DNA from 2 places in the Pseudoalteromonas sp. SiA1 genome. Region 1 is predicted to be linked to the other one. Evidence: predicted binding sites of a transcription regulator. Region 1 holds the regulator's gene; the other holds the start of a gene.
What was found. The regulator LexA, encoded in region 1, represses DNA repair genes until DNA is damaged. The targets are predictions, from matches to a motif close to TACTGTATNNNNATACAGTA.

Region 1 (8,256 bases):
AATAAACATGTTATCCGATAAAACCATACAAATAGTTAAAAGCACGGTGCCATTGCTTGCAGAGGCAGGTACGGTCGTAACCGATCATTTTTACAAGCGCATGTTTAGTCATAATCCCGAGCTTAAACATATTTTTAATATGACTAATCAAGAAACGGGTCGTCAGCAATTTGCATTATTTAATGCGTTGGCTGCGTACGCGCAAAATATTGATAATTTAGCCGTGTTAAAAGAGGCGCTAGCGCGAATTAATCATAAGCATACCAGCTTAAATATTTTACCTGAGCATTATCCTATTGTGGGCGCACATTTAATCGGTACGTTAAAAGAGCTTATTCCTGAGCAGTTTACTGCCGATGTTGAATATGCGTGGCGCGAAGCCTACGGTGTACTTGCTGATATTTGTATTACCGAAGAAGCGGCATTGTATGCGCACAGTAAAAACAACCATGGTGGCTGGGCAGGCACGCGCCAGTTTGAAATTACTGATAAACATATTGAATCTGAATTCGTAACTAGTTTTACGCTGACACCTGTGGATGGTAAAGCAGTTATTACCTACAAGCCAGGACAGTACATTGGCATTAAAGTTAAGCCTGAGGGCGCAGAATATGAAGAGATCCGCCAGTATTCTATTTCGCAAAAGAGCAATGCTAAAAACTATCGTATTAGCGTTAAAAAAGAGTGCCAACCAAAGCCTGGCGTGGTGTCTAATTATTTACACTCACTAGAGCAAGGCGCACGAGTAGAGTTATACCCGCCAGCGGGAGATTTCATTTTAAAAAATGAGGCAACTCCAGTGGTACTTATTTCAGCAGGCGTTGGCCAAACCCCGATGATGGCGATGCTGCAAACGCTACTTAGTGGTGATAAAAATCAAGCGATTAGTTATTTGCACGCGTGTGAAAACAGCCGCGAATTTTCATTTAAAGGGTATTTAGCGCAGCAAACGGCAATGCATCCACAGCTAAAAACATTTACTTGGTTTAATCAAGGTGGCGAGGAGTGTGATTTCACTGGGCTAATGGATTTATCGGTGCTTGAGGCATCATTACCTATTAGCGAAGGGGCATTTTATTTGTGTGGACCAGCATCATTTATGGCTTACGTAAAAGGCCAGCTACTTGATTTAGGTGTGCAAAGCTCAAACATTCACTACGAAATATTTGGACCACACCAAGCGTTATAGGTTAATTAAAAGCGTGTGTTACACGCTTTTAATTTAAACTTACAGCTTTTTACTATTTGTGTTAGCAGCATAAGCTTGTTGTTGCCAAGCATTAAATAGCTTTTGTTGTTTAGCTGAAATTTTTAAACCATACGTTTTTTGCATGTAAGCGTACGCATCGGCAATGCGTTTACGTGCATGAACAGGCGGTTCAACAACACGTTGTTTAAAATTAACTTTAACCTCACAGCGACCATATTGCGTCGCGTTTTGGGCTAACATGCCAAAGCGGTAGTTTGAGCGATCGGCGTTAATTTCACCAATTGCAGGGGCTAAATTGTTTATATCGGCTTCCATCAAGCGAAACTTAGCGCTAACTTTGCGGCAGTTTTTACGCCCACCATCTTGCCAACATTGTAACTGGTGACCAAATTCCCATGCAGGGACAATATGTTCCCATTCAATTCGCAGGGCACGTTGATTTACTTTGCCTGAGCGGGTTAGTGTGTTGCGAGGCACGTAGCCACAATGGGTAGGGTCGGGTACCAACTTTTTGCCTTGTTTTTTTATATCGCAACCACAATAAATACTTTTAGCGTTTTCGGGAAGGGTATTAATTAAGTGCTTTTTGGCACTCGAAAACCGCGTAAATTGTTCGCCCATTGCTGAAAAACAAGCACAGCAAGCCAACAAAGCTAAAATAAACCGAATCATATCCATCACATACGTGAACTACAGGAGCGGCTAGTTTAAGGCCTAGAATAAAAAAGTAAACTGCCGCCGGCATGCTTTAATTTTAATTTGCGTATTTTGTGTAGGGCGTTTTTTAGGAGTAAATAGTGGGCAATATTCAGAGGCTAACGCTAAAAACGCGTTAATGCAGTGATTCCTGCGTTGTTGATTTGGTATAACGGTAAAACTGCGTTAAAGTTTGCAATGAGATTAATAGAGGGTAAAAACGAGATAATGTCGGAAATTCAATTTTTAAATGTAGATCTAGAGCTTGAGTCAAAGCAAGATATTAGCGTATTAGTTGCTGATTTAAAAAAGGTCGCAACTATTTTACATTATGATAAAGACGAATACCGTCAACTTGCTCGCATTGAGGTTGCAGGTGAAATAACCACGCCAGATAAAGCGATTAATCACTTGTGTGAGTTAATCGAGTCGTGTTCACGCAATGCATTAAAGCAATGGTTGAGTTGTTCACGCAGAACTTTCGATATTGGGTTTGAGTCTGGCACTTCGCCAAAATGCTTTAACCAAGCCTTACATGCAGATACCTTGTTACGTATATCTGCAATTGGTGCAGGCGTAGAAATTACTATTTACCCTTTCGAAAAGTAATTTAATTTCAACCTTGGTTAATTGACTTACTAGCCTTTTCGCTCTACTACGGCTGCGGTCATACGTGATACGCAGCAAAGCTCATTGCGGCTATTGGTTATTTTAATATCCCAAACCGAGCTGCGCTTGCCGATATGATAAGCTCTCGCTGTGGCCGTTAATGTGCCATTGCGTGATGCCTTTAAATGACTTGCACTGATCTCTTGGCCAACACAATAAAACCGATTGAAATCAACCACAAAATTAGCGGCATAACTTGCTACTGTTTCAGCAAGCACCACATTTGCACCACCATGAACGATACCCATAGGGTTATGATGCTCTGGAATTGCCGGCATAGTTGCCACTAAGTAGTCATCACCAATTTCACTGATTTCTATTCCCATGGTTTTCATGAGTGTCCCTTGGCCTGTAATACCTTGATCTAATTGCTTACAAAACTCTAATGTAATCGGTTGATGCCAAATACTCATGCTAGCTCCTTGGATAAGTAATTGAGAATTAAAATTTATTAATATGATAATGCGTTGCTAATAATTACATTTATCACCCTGCTTTTAAAGTAGGTTATTGTTTGATGATAACGGCATATAAGGCATTAATTTATATTTGCGATTTTTAAATAACTGTATATACTCACAGTTAATTGTACTGTATGGAAAACCAGTTGTATGCGACCATTAACGAAACGCCAAGCGCAAATACTCGAACTCATTAAAGTGTTTATTAAAGACACTGGTATGCCTCCTACACGTGCCGAAATTGCACAAACACTGGGTTTTAAAAGTGCGAATGCTGCAGAAGAACACTTAAAAGCACTGGCCAAAAAAGGTGTGATTAAAATGAAGCCAGGCGCGAGTCGGGGCATTCAGCTTGTTGAAGAAGAGGAGCCAGAGCAGTTAGGCTTACCTTTAATTGGCAGGGTGGCTGCCGGTGAGCCTATATTGGCGCAACAGCATGTAGAAAGCCACTGTAAAATTGACCCTTTAATGTTTAAACCTGCGGCCGATTTTTTATTGCGTGTTAACGGTATGAGTATGAAAGACATTGGTATTATGGATGGTGATTTACTTGCTGTGCATAAAACCCAAGTTGCCGAAAATGGACAAGTTATTGTTGCCCGTGTTGACGACGATGTAACCGTGAAGCGTTTAGAAAAAGCGGGCAGAAAAGTACTCTTACATGCTGAAAATGATGAGTTTTCAGCTATTGAGGTCGATTTAGAAAATGAGTCGTTCAATATTGAAGGCTTAGCGGTAGGTGTTATTCGTAACGCTGACTGGATGTAGTATTAAAGCATAATTTAGCGCTTAATAGTGATTAGGCGCTGGGTTTGTTAGCAGCACAATGTCTAACTTATCAAATGTATGACTATATGTTGTTAAGTGCTTCTCCTATCATAAATAAAATCACTAAATACTTTATAAATAAACAAATTTACTCTGCTTTTTTAAGTTAACAATTTTTTATATTTCTATCCTGTAATTTCAATACACCCCTTACTAAACCTGACTCTTAGATTAATTGCCTGACTAGTTGCTATTTTTTTAGCTGCGCATTTTAAAAAATACACCTTGTTTATTTTTCATACTCACCTTGCTTATTGTTTATTTTTTAACTAGTTATTAAAGAGCTGGAATAAAAATAACTCACAGCTTAGTCGTTTTGAGAACACACATTTACTAAATCCAGCACCCTTATAAAAAATAAAAATAACGAATAGGCGTTTAAGCCGTATGCCTCTTCGCTTTGCGTCAGCAATAGCATCAAAGGAGCCGTCACATGGGTAAGCTGAGTTCTTCCTTGTGGCTTATATTGTTTGTTTTTTCGCAGAATGTGCTTGCTAATAGCCAATATAATATGCGTAAAGGCGTAACCGATATAAGTAATAATGTATACCAACTGCACATGACTATTTTTTTAATATGTTGTGTGATTGGGGTGATCGTGTTTGCCATTATGTTTTGGGCACTCATTCATCATCGCAAATCTAAAGGGGCTGTCCCTGCCCAATTCCATGAAAGCACCAAAGTAGAAATACTGTGGACTGCGATCCCTTTTGTCATATTAATTGTTATGGCCATTCCTGCGACTAAAACCTTAATTGCCATGGAGGATGCCAGCAAAGCTGATCTCACCATTAAAATTACAGGCTCACAGTGGAAGTGGCATTACGAGTATATGGGGGAGGACGTTGAGTTTTATTCCATGCTAGCTACACCTCAAAATGAAATAACCAACCTTGCTGATAAAAACCCGAATTATTTACTCGAGGTCGATAAACCGCTGGTACTACCAATTAATCAAAAAGTACGTTTTTTAATGACTTCAGATGATGTTATTCACTCATGGTGGGTGCCTGACTTTGCCGTTAAAAAAGATGCAAACCCTGGGTTTATTAATGAAACATGGACCAATATTAATGAGGTTGGTACTTACCGTGGGCAGTGTGCAGAGCTTTGCGGTAAAGATCATGGTTTTATGCCTGTTGTGGTAGAAGCTAAAACAGAAGAAGACTTCAAAACGTGGTTAGCAGAGGCTAAACAAGCCAAGCAAAAAGCAGCTGCAGCAGACGCTGCGTTATTAGACCAAGTTGTACCAAAAGAAGAGCTGATGGCGCTTGGTGAGCAGGTTTATATGGCGAGCTGCGCGGCGTGCCATCAGCCAACAGGATTAGGCTTGCCGGGTGTTTTTCCGGCTCTTAAAGGCAGCCCAATAGTCATAGGTGATATCAAAGGGCATATAGATATTTTGCTCCACGGTAAACCAGGTACGGCTATGCAGTCTTTCGCAAAGCAATTATCAATCAAGCAAATAGCAGCTGTTATTACCTATAAACGCAACGCGTGGGGTAATGACACTGGTGATGTAATTCAACCGAGCGAGATACAAGCGGCACTGGATGCTGATGGGGAGGCTAAATAATGAGTAGCATTGCAGAACAACCTAATACCAATGAGGCTCATCATGCCCATCAACCTGCCACAGGCTTTAAGCGCTGGTTATTTACAACCAACCATAAAGATATAGGTAGCTTATATTTAATTTTTTCACTCACCATGTTTTTAATTGGTGGGGCAATGGCGATGGTTATTCGAGCTGAGTTATTTCAGCCGGGCCTACAACTGGTTGATCCTCACTTTTTTAATCAAATGACCACAGTGCATGGTTTAATAATGGTGTTTGGTGCGGTTATGCCAGCCTTTACCGGCTTGGCAAACTGGATGATCCCGCTAATGATTGGTGCGCCAGATATGGCCTTACCGAGAATGAATAACTGGAGCTTTTGGATTTTACCGTTTGCGTTTTTAATCCTATTAGCTTCATTATTTATGCCTGGTGGTGGCCCTGCATTTGGTTGGACCTTTTACGCGCCGCTTTCCACCACTTATAGTAACGACAACACAGCAATGTTTGTATTTGCTGTGCATATTATGGGTATTAGTTCGATTATGGGGGCCATTAATGTGGTGGTCACCATAGTAAATATGCGTGCTCCGGGTATGACGTGGATGAAGCTGCCGTTATTTGTGTGGACATGGTTGATCACGGCGTTTTTACTTATTGCAGTTATGCCGGTACTTGCTGGTGCAGTTACTATGGTGCTCACCGATAAATACTTCGCGACCAGTTTCTTTGATGCCGCTGGTGGTGGCGATCCGGTGATGTTCCAACATATTTTTTGGTTTTTTGGTCACCCTGAAGTTTATATTATGATTTTGCCTGCCTTTGGCATTATTTCTACGATTGTTCCCACCTTTTCACGTAAAAAACTATTTGGTTATGCCTCTATGGTGTATGCCACCTCCTCCATTGCCTTGTTGAGCTTTATTGTGTGGGCGCATCATATGTTTACCACTGGTATGCCCGTGGCGGGTGAGTTGTTTTTTATGTACGCGACTATGCTGATATCGGTACCTACCGGCGTAAAAGTATTTAACTGGGTAGCGACTATGTGGCGCGGGTCTATTAGCTTTGAAGTGCCAATGCTGTTTAGTATCGCATTTATTGTGTTGTTTACTTTAGGTGGTTTTTCGGGGTTGATGCTAGCGATTACACCTGCCGATTTCCAATATCATGATACCTATTTTGTGGTTGCACACTTTCATTATGTACTCGTAACGGGCGCGGTGTTTTCTATTATGGCGGGGGCTTATTATTGGCTGCCAAAATGGACCGGAAACATGTTCAATATTACCTTAGCAAAATGGCATTTTTGGTTGTCGTTAATAAGTGTAAATGTGCTGTTTTTCCCAATGCATTTTGTGGGGTTAGCCGGTATGCCACGCCGTATTCCAGATTATGCGCTACAGTTTGCTGATTTTAACGCCATTATTAGTATAGGTGGGTTTGCCTTTGGTTTATCGCAATTATTATTTGTGGTGGTTGTGTATAAATGTGCAAAAGGGGGCGACAAAGTGCCTGCAAAAGTTTGGGATGGAGCTGAGGGGCTTGAATGGGAAGTTGATTCACCTGCGCCTTATCATACGTTCTCAACGCCGCCGGACATTAAATAATGACTCACTTGCCGTTATTAAAAAAGCTGGTGGTGATTTGCATTGCAATGTTTGCATTTGCATTTGCCATGGTCCCTTTGTATGACGTGTTTTGCGATATAACGGGGCTTAATGGTAAGCCCTCGTTAGAGCAGGCACAGCAAAGTACCTTGGTCACTGAAAATAGAGAAGTCAGCGTTAGTTTCACTACGCATGCGCAAAGTGGTGCGCCTTTTGAAGTTAAATCTAAAGAGTACAGTGTAGATGTAAAGCCTGGGGCTATGCGTGAAGTTAAGTTTAGCGCTAAAAATAACAGTAATGAAGATAAAGTAATGCAGGCTATACCGTCGGTAGCACCAGGAAAAGCGGCCAAGTATTTACACAAAATAGCGTGTTTTTGCTTTGATCAGCAACCGTTAAAGGCAGGTGAAGAGCTGGAGTTTACATTATTGTTTTATGTAGATACTGAATTACCCAGTGATGTAGAAGAGTTAACCCTGTCTTATACCGTATTTGATATTAGCGAGCGGCTAGTAGCCAGTAATAACTAGCTTATAAAACTAGTGAAAAACTAGGAGCAAATAAAATGAATCAAAAATATGAACATTATTATGTACCAGAGCAAAGTCCATGGCCAATAGTTGGGGCAGTTGCGTTATTTTTTATTGCGGTAGGCGCAGCCTTAACCGTAATGGATATGGGCAAAGAGGGTGGTAATGGCGTTTACTTGTTATACGTAGGTATAGCTGTACTCCTTTACATGCTGTTTAGCTGGTTTAAAAATGTCATACACGAGTCTGATCAAGGGCTTTATTCTGCACAAATGGACCGTTCTTTTAGGCAAGGTATGAGCTGGTTTATTTTTTCAGAAGTGATGTTCTTCATGGCATTTTTTGGGGCGCTTTTTTATGCTCGCATGTTTTCTGTGCCTTGGCTTGGAGGTGCGGATAACAACGCCATGACAAATGAAGTATTGTGGCCGACGTTTGAAGCCATGTGGCCATTGCTAAATACCCCAGGAGGCACTTCGACCCAAGCGATGGGCTGGCAAGGGTTGCCGCTTATCAACACCCTTATTTTGCTGGCCTCGTCGGTAACTTTACATTTTGCCCATGTGGCGATGGAAAATAATAAACGTACCCCACTCAAAGTATGCTTGGGAGCGACCATTTTACTCGGAGTGTGCTTTTTAGGGCTGCAGGTAGAAGAGTATATATATGCTTATAACGATCTTAACTTAACCCT
Region 2 (8,256 bases), 330 kb from region 1:
GCCTTGTAGTGGTGAACTGAATTCTTCCTCTTCAGGGAGTTCATATTGATCGCAGGCGCTAATTAATTCTTCTAAGTTTTCAACCCGAGCACGGCCTTTTTCACCTTTTTCAGCCTGATACATTGCCATTAACCCTGAGGTTTGAATGGCATATTTAGCCTGCTCGTGCAGCGTTAAGTCACTAATCTTATCTTCAATATGTTCAATTAACTCAACAAACTTGGCAACAGCTCCAGAAGCGCGACCCGATAAATGCTGTTGCTCTACAATGGCTTTAGCAGCATACCAAAGCGGCAAAGATTCAGCGCGAGCGCAGTCACGTATATGGCTTAATGTTTTATCGCCAATGCCGCGGGCGGGCGTATTAATAACTCGCTCAAATGCCGCATCATCTTGGCGGTTACCCACTAAGCGTAAGTATGAAAGAGCATCTTTAATTTCTTGCCGTTCGAAGAATCGCATACCGCCATAAATTCGGTATTTTAAACCTTCTTGTAGCATTGCTTCTTCAAGTACCCGCGATTGCGCATTACTACGATATAAAATAGCCGCATCTTGAAGTGCATTACCCGCATTAAGCCAGCTACGTAATTTGCTACTCACAAAGCGCGCTTCATCTAGCTCATTAAAAGCAGCATAAATAGAAATAGGTTCACCGTCGTTACCGTCGGTCCATAAACTTTTACCCATTCGCTCGGAGTTATTTTGAATTAACGCGTTTGAGGCTTTAAGAATAGTGGCAGTCGAGCGGTAATTTTGCTCAAGGCGAATCGTCTCTGCGTCGAAATCGGTTAAAAAGCGTTTAATGTTTTCTATTTTTGCGCCGCGCCAACCATAAATACTTTGGTCATCATCGCCTACAATCATGATGCTGCTGGTATCGCCCGCAAGTAATTTTAACCATGCATACTGAATAGTATTGGTATCTTGAAACTCGTCTACAAGCATGTGCGCAAAGCGCTGCTGATAATGACGCAGCAAGGTTGGGTTATTTTTAAGAACCTCATAGCTACGTAGTAATATTTCTGCAAAATCAACTAGGCCCGCTCTATCACAAGCTTCTTGATAGGCCGCGTAAACACGCAGCATCATTTGCTCGTTAATATCGTATGCCTGAATATCTTTAGGGCGCAGAGCTTCATCTTTTTTAGCGCTTATGTACCAACCAAACTGCTTTGCCGGCCATTTTTTATCATCAATATTCATCGATTTTAATAAGCGCTTGATCATACGAAGCTGATCGTCAGAGTCTAAAATTTGAAAGGCTTCTGGTAAGTTTGCTTCACGATGATGTGCACGCAAAATTCGGTGCGATAAACCATGGAAAGTACCAATCCACATGCCGCCTACAGGTGCTTTTAATGTTTCTTCAACCCGTGAGCGCATTTCTTTAGCGGCTTTATTAGTAAAGGTTACCGCAAAAATACTATAGGCAGAGGCTTGTTCTACTTGCATTAACCAGGCAATACGATGAACCAATACTCGAGTTTTACCTGAACCTGCTCCTGCTAATACCAGCATGTTTTGTAATGGCGCTGCAACGGCATCGCGTTGTTTATCATTTAAGCCATCGAGTAATTCTGAAACGTCCATCGTTACGCCTTTTTAATCAATAATGAGAGCAGTATAACAGGTGTTTTTGTTAGGCTAAATAAAATACTGTTTTTATAAACAGCTATTTATAAAATACGTATTTAAGTTGTTGAATAGTTAACAGTATAAACTGAGCAAGTAACTAAAATAGCTATTTAAAATTGCTAATTTGACTTATTTTTGGCAAAAAATACTAAACTGATAAATTCGTAATAATTTAACTGTATGATTTGTAAGCCTTAATAAATTGGCATAAAGTGTGTAAGTATAAATAATAAGTACAAATACAAAATTAATTAAACTACAGAGGTTAGTATGTCTCAACAAGGTTCTGGCGGAAATGTAATCGCCGCTCTATGTAATATTTTTTTCCCAGGTTTAGGGCAGTTGGTTCAGGGTCGTATTTTAGCGGCGCTGGTGTTTGCCATTTTGGTTTTTGGCGGCTACGCGTTATGGTTTTTAGTTGTTCCAGCCATTGTTGGAGCCGTATTCCATTTATGGGCAATTATTGATGCTGCCCGCTATCGCTCAGGCGGTTAGCTATAGTTAGCTATAGTGAGCATACTTTAATAGCGCCTTATGGCGCTATTTTTGTATCTGGCTTTCATTATTCATAGCTGATTAGGTTATAATCTGTTGTATTAGCAGTACTGGAATAAAGTTATGGAATACCAATTCATTCGCGATCCTATTAGTGGGTTAAGAATTAAAATTAGCAGCGAGCACGCGATTATAGGCCGTTGGTTAAATGAAGAAATAGGCAAAGACAAAGTCGCGATGGTGCTGGCACTTATTAGCTCGGTGAGTTCAAGCTTTGAGCCGGTAACACTTAAAGGCCAAGAAATTGATCTGATCCTTTCTAAAGATGAAGCATTATTCGAAGCACATGCGCTGCATCAAGATAACGAAGATATATTAGCCTACCAAGATGATGAACTCATGCTTGAAGAGAATGATTTAAGCAGTGGTTGTGGTTTTGAAGACTTTGTTGACCTGATCAACTCATGGCATGAGTTTTCGGCTGGTCGTTAAGTTATATTATCTGTATTATTACCCTAATTATAAATCCAACAGTGGAACCAATATGTCTGCGAATTTAAACAAACTAGTTGTTATGCTAGAAATGCAAAATGCCATGAATACCAAAGTACATGAGCAATGGTTTAGTCAAGGCTTTGAGTGGTATAGAGCTATTTGGGTTGAATGTGCAGAAATGCTGGATCATTACGGTTGGAAATGGTGGAAAAAACAAACGCCAGATACTGAACAAGTAATTTTAGAGCTGGTTGATATTTTTCATTTTGGTTTATCGCTACGTATCGACGGTGAGACCAGCTACGAGCAAATCGCTACGCAGCTACAAACTCAAATGAGCGCCCCACAGCAAGGCGATGATTTTAAACAAACGCTTGAATTATTAGCGGCCAGTGCGGTTGCCAATAAAACTTTTAACGCGGCTGCTTTTGCCGGTTGTATGGCACAAATCGGTATGGATATTGATGATTTATATCGTGGCTATGTGGGTAAAAATACGCTGAACTTCTTCCGTCAGGATCATGGTTACAAAGAGGGTAGCTACATTAAAGTGTGGCATGGCAAAGAAGATAACGAACACTTAGTTGAAGTAGTTAAAAGCCTTGATACTGAGCATGCAGATTTTGCAAAACAGGTATATCAAGGCTTAGTAGCGCGTTACCCTCAGGGCGAATAAGCCAGGGTCTGTTGACCTTTGCGGATTACAATTTGTTCAAACTAGGGGCGGTTTAATCGCGACGCGAGGTTTGTAACCTAGTGGGCTAAGTAAAAACCGAGCAAAGCTTCCGCGTCCTGCTCACGCCCCTTACCTACATCCATGTAGGCAACAAAGAGTAAATCGCCCCTAGGCAGAACCCTTCGGGCAGCGCCTGTTTGGCATTGATGCTGCGTTATCGCCTATTTATGGGGAATAACCACACCACATAGGCTCTGCCTTGCCTAAATACCAAACAGACTGCTGCAAATTTAACCTTGAAAGATCAACAGACCCTAAATAAGCTTACGGTAATCGGTGACGCTTAAGTAATCGGTTATATCGTTATGTGGTTGCTGGCTATTCGGGTTAGCAACCGCAAGTAAATGCTCAATGCCGTATTCTCGAGCGGCATTTAATACCGGTAAGCTGTCATCTACAAATAATGTGCGGCGTTTATCAAACCCTAAATCCCCTTGAACCTTATGCCACAAACTTTGTTGCTCTTTACTTACCCCATATTCATGCGTTGACACCACTCCGTCTAAATAATTATCAATAGCGGTATGTTCAAATTTGAGCATGACGCATTCAGGATGAGCATTGGTAAGTAAAATGAGTTCTTTACCTGCACGTCGAAGTTCCGTTAAAAAATGCGGAACGTCTTCACGAATTTTGATTAAGTGAGCAGACTGGCGCTTTAGTTCGAGAATAGGTAAGTTTAGCTGTGCTTCCCAATAGTCAGAGCAGTACCACTGAATTTTGCCACTCACAGCCTGATAGCGTTTTAAGATATCTGCGCGGGCTTCCTCAAAACTGATATTTTGAGCCAGAGCATGTTGTTGTGGAACAACATTGAGCCAAAAGTCAGTGTCGTAATGTAAATCAAGTAAAGTCCCGTCCATGTCGAGTAATACAGTATCGATTTTTGACCAATTGAGCATGATATATCCTTGTGGAAATTGAGGCGTTAAATGACTACGTTGCGATGAAATGCTTGCAAGCGAAATATAATGGGCTCTGTTAATTGAACTATAAAAACATATACCCAATGATGAAATATTAAGGGCGAATTCAATAACGCCAGATAAATATTTAACCTTAACTACGGGTAAGATATTTTATGATTAATTCTGCATTTAAATTGCTTTTAATTCAAACTGAAACTCGCATCTTATACTCATTTGGGTATATGATTAGTATAACTGCAATGATAGCAAATTGATGCCCATGACACAGAAAAAGCACCCAACACCACCACAAATTCTCAGTAATAATGTTGTCGCTAAAAGTCGCTTATTTACTGTGGAGTCTTTAGAACTAAAATTTTCAAATGACGAAGAGCGTCAGTATGAACGAATTCGCGGCGGTGGCCGTGGAGCCGTTATGATTGTACCCATCACAGCTGAAAACGAACTACTACTCGTTCGAGAGTATTGCGCCGGCACCAATGACTATCAGTTAGGTTTCCCTAAAGGATTAATTGACCCCGGTGAAACACCTGAGCAAGCGGCAAACCGAGAGCTCAAAGAAGAAATTGGCTTTGGTGCAGAATACTTTGAAGCACTTAAAACGGTCACTATGGCGCCTAGTTATTTCAATGCCACTATGCATATTCTCTTTGCTAAAGATTTATACCCTGAAACCCTATTAGGTGATGAGCCAGAGCCATTAGTGCTTGTTAAATGGCCACTTGCGCAGTGGCAGTCGCTATTAGAACAACCTGACTTTACTGAAGCACGTAGTGTTGCCGCTCTGCTATTATTAGATAAGTACTTAGCCTCAGGAGCGACTAATGGATAAATTACTTGAACCATGCATAACACTTGCCCAAAGTGCAGGTGATGCAATTATGGCTATTTATAAAAAAGATGATATTGGTCAACAAGAAAAATCAGACAATACGCCAGTTACTAAAGCAGATTTAGCCGCAAACGATGTACTTGTTGCTGGCTTAAAAGCGCTAGCTCCCGATATTCCTATTATGTCAGAAGAGACGCCGATCCCAGCATTGGAAGACAGGCAGCACTGGCAACGCTATTGGCTGCTTGATCCGATGGATGGCACCGGTGAATTTATATTAGAAAGCGGCGACTTTGCCGTTAATATTGCGCTGATAGAAAATAATCATCCTGTATTGGGAGTGATTCATTGGCCAGCAAAAGACGTGACCTATTTTGCTACCGCTAATAATGGGGCGTTTAAGCGTAAAGGCGAGCATGATAAACAAATATTTGTAGCGCCTCCCGAAAGTTTAACTTTGGCTGTAAGCCGCCGCCAAAAGATAGAAGCCGTGAGTCAGTATTTAAATGCGCAATTTGCAACGGTGGCTTTAGGCTCATGTTCGCTTAAAGCTTGTATTGTTGCTGAAGGTAAAGCTGACTGCTTTTTAAGAATTGGTCCCACTGGTGAATGGGACACTGGCGCATCACAAGTAATAGTTGAAGAGGCGGGGGGGTGTATTACCGATGCTGAGTTTAACCCTCTGACCTATAACCAAAGGGAAAGCACAGAAAACCCAGACTTTATTGTTATGGGGCATCCCGATTGGGAGTGGCAAAAAATGATAAACCCACATCAGCGATTAGTGTAATAACCGCCTTTTGATGAGTTTTTGTTCACTTAAACGTTTTTAATTAGTAAAACCTTGCATTATAGGTTTATTCCTATATTATAGCGCTCTCTTCGAAACAGGCTTGTGAATAACACGATACTGTTACAAAGAAATTACAGGCGCGGGATGGAGCAGCCTGGTAGCTCGTCGGGCTCATAACCCGAAGGTCGTCGGTTCAAATCCGGCTCCCGCAACCAATTTCCTTTAGAGGTTTTAGGTTACTGTAAACTCTAACTTAAGAGATTAAATTAAGTAGTCGATAGACTTAAAATATACAGGCGCGGGATGGAGCAGCCTGGTAGCTCGTCGGGCTCATAACCCGAAGGTCGTCGGTTCAAATCCGGCTCCCGCAACCAATTTCCTTTAGAGGATTGGAAGCCAAGTTGTAATGTAAGCAACTATAAATAAATCTGCAATTTCAGGCGCGGGATGGAGCAGTCTGGTAGCTCGTCGGGCTCATAACCCGAAGGTCGTTGGTTCAAATCCGGCTCCCGCAACCACTGAAATAACATGTTTTATTAAATCGACACTCTACAAGAGTGTTTTTTTATGTCTGAAATTCAGTGCGTCTAAAAGCGCGTCGACTCAGCTCTCCATTAGCCAGCAAAGGTCGTTGGTTCAAATCCGGCTCCCGCAACCACTGAAATAACATGTTTTATTAAATCGACATGCCTAAAGCGTGTTTTTTTATGCCTAAAATTCATATTCCCTCACGCTATTTTTAACACGTATTTCTGCTGTTCTTTTCTAATTCTACTTTTTGAAAGTGTTATTGCTGAATATTTAGTATGCTATGCGTTAAACTCTTTAAAACTTTTTGTTATCAAAATTATGACTGAACTCTATCACTGGTTTGATTTAATTGGCGTAGCGGTATTTGCTATATCGGGCACCTTGGTTGCCTATGAAAAGAAAATGGATGGCTTTGGTGTGGTTGTGCTTGCAACCGTTACGGCTATTGGCGGCGGTACTGTTCGCGATGTGATACTCGATCAACCCGTGTTTTGGTTACACGATCAAAGCTACTTCTATGCTATTTTAGCCGCAGTGCTTGTTACAACACGACTGATCAATAAACAAAAATCGATTCCTTATTATGTTTTACAAACAGCCGATGCATTTGGTTTAGCCTTTTTTGCGGTAATGGGAGCACAAAAAGCGCAATTGGCCGGTATGCCTGATATGACGGTTATTATTATGGCGGTGATCACCCCCTGTTTTGGTGGATTGATTCGCGATGTGCTTGCCCGCGATATTCCTATGCTGCTCAAAGGTGAGCTCTATGCTATTACCTGTATTGCTGGTGGTATTGTGTATACCTTAGCTATAAACCTATCTTTAACGGTGGAAGTGGCGATGATCTTGAGTATGTTAATGACCTTATTGCTGCGCTTTTCGGCCATTAAATGGAAGATTATATTACATGTTTTTAAATATCCTGACTAAACTGGTTTAATACAGCAGTTAACTAGGATAAGGAATGTCGTTAGCCCGTATATTTTCTCGCGCACAAGTAGGAATTAATGCCCCCGAGGTTATGGTTGAAGTGCATTTAGGGAATGGTTTACCTGCATTTCATATTGTCGGCTTACCCGAAGCATCGGTTAAAGAGGCCAAGGATAGAGTACGCAGCGCTCTTGAAAACTCTCAATTTGGATTTCCCGATCAACGTATCACCGTTAATTTAGCACCTGCCGATTTACCAAAAGACGGCGGGCGGTTTGACCTTGCGATTGCGGTAGGCATTTTGGTCGCATCGGGGCAAATAGTCTGCCCTGATATTCATAAGTATGAGTTTTATGGTGAGCTTGCACTTAATGGTGAAATACGTGCAGTGAATGCTATTTTACCCTCAGTGCTCGGTGCTAAAGAGCAAAACCGTTGTTGCTTTCTTCCTCTTGAAAACGATAGTTTGGCCAGCCTTGTCAGCGGTGTAAAACGAAAAGCGGTAAGCTCTATACAAGAGGTTTGGGGAGACTTACTCAACCAACAACCTTTACCATTAAATATTGCCTACCCTGACTGTACCCAAGCGCCAGACTTTTTACTCGATTTAAGTGATGTAAAAGGCCAACCCGGTGCTAAACGAGTACTAGAAATTGCTGCCGCAGGTGGACATAACCTACTATTTAAATGTCCTAATGGACCCATAATTAATTTACTCCTTAAAGGTCAACAATGAAGTCTTTTTGTCTTTTATTCTTTACGTTAGCCACCAGCTTAGCCCATGGCGCGTATGTTCCTACGTCTTGGTCTGGAGCTAAGGAAGTCGCAAGGGATGAAGTTTATTCTGGATATACGATTACAAAGTATTGTGGTT

Region 2: the regulator LexA is predicted to act here: its motif matches at 1,658-1,677, upstream of uvrD (DNA helicase II).

What each region holds. Positions count from the first base shown of each region.
Region 1 covers NZ_CP076084.1:3,165,298-3,173,553, reverse strand. The annotation lists gene hmpA (NO-inducible flavohemoprotein) at 8-1,189, shown strand; gene KK487_RS14745 (endonuclease) at 1,229-1,882, opposite strand; gene KK487_RS14740 (hypothetical protein) at 2,135-2,515, shown strand; gene KK487_RS14735 (PaaI family thioesterase) at 2,545-2,988, opposite strand; gene lexA (transcriptional repressor LexA) at 3,187-3,804, shown strand; gene coxB (cytochrome c oxidase subunit II) at 4,298-5,440, shown strand; gene ctaD (cytochrome c oxidase subunit I) at 5,440-7,032, shown strand; gene KK487_RS14715 (cytochrome c oxidase assembly protein) at 7,032-7,562, shown strand; gene KK487_RS14710 (cytochrome c oxidase subunit 3) at 7,598-8,256, shown strand, end outside.
Region 2 covers NZ_CP076084.1:137,660-145,915, forward strand. The annotation lists gene uvrD (DNA helicase II) at 1-1,593, opposite strand, end outside; gene KK487_RS00655 (hypothetical protein) at 1,909-2,133, shown strand; gene KK487_RS00660 (YacL family protein) at 2,257-2,625, shown strand; gene KK487_RS00665 (dUTP diphosphatase) at 2,678-3,304, shown strand; gene yrfG (GMP/IMP nucleotidase) at 3,619-4,266, opposite strand; gene nudE (ADP compounds hydrolase NudE) at 4,553-5,125, shown strand; gene cysQ (3'(2'),5'-bisphosphate nucleotidase CysQ) at 5,118-5,915, shown strand; tRNA gene KK487_RS00685 (tRNA-Met) at 6,057-6,133, shown strand; tRNA gene KK487_RS00690 (tRNA-Met) at 6,216-6,292, shown strand; tRNA gene KK487_RS00695 (tRNA-Met) at 6,360-6,436, shown strand; gene KK487_RS00700 (trimeric intracellular cation channel family protein) at 6,768-7,382, shown strand; partial or broken gene KK487_RS00705 (magnesium chelatase domain-containing protein) at 7,417-8,082, shown strand; gene KK487_RS00710 (endonuclease) at 8,115-8,256, shown strand, end outside.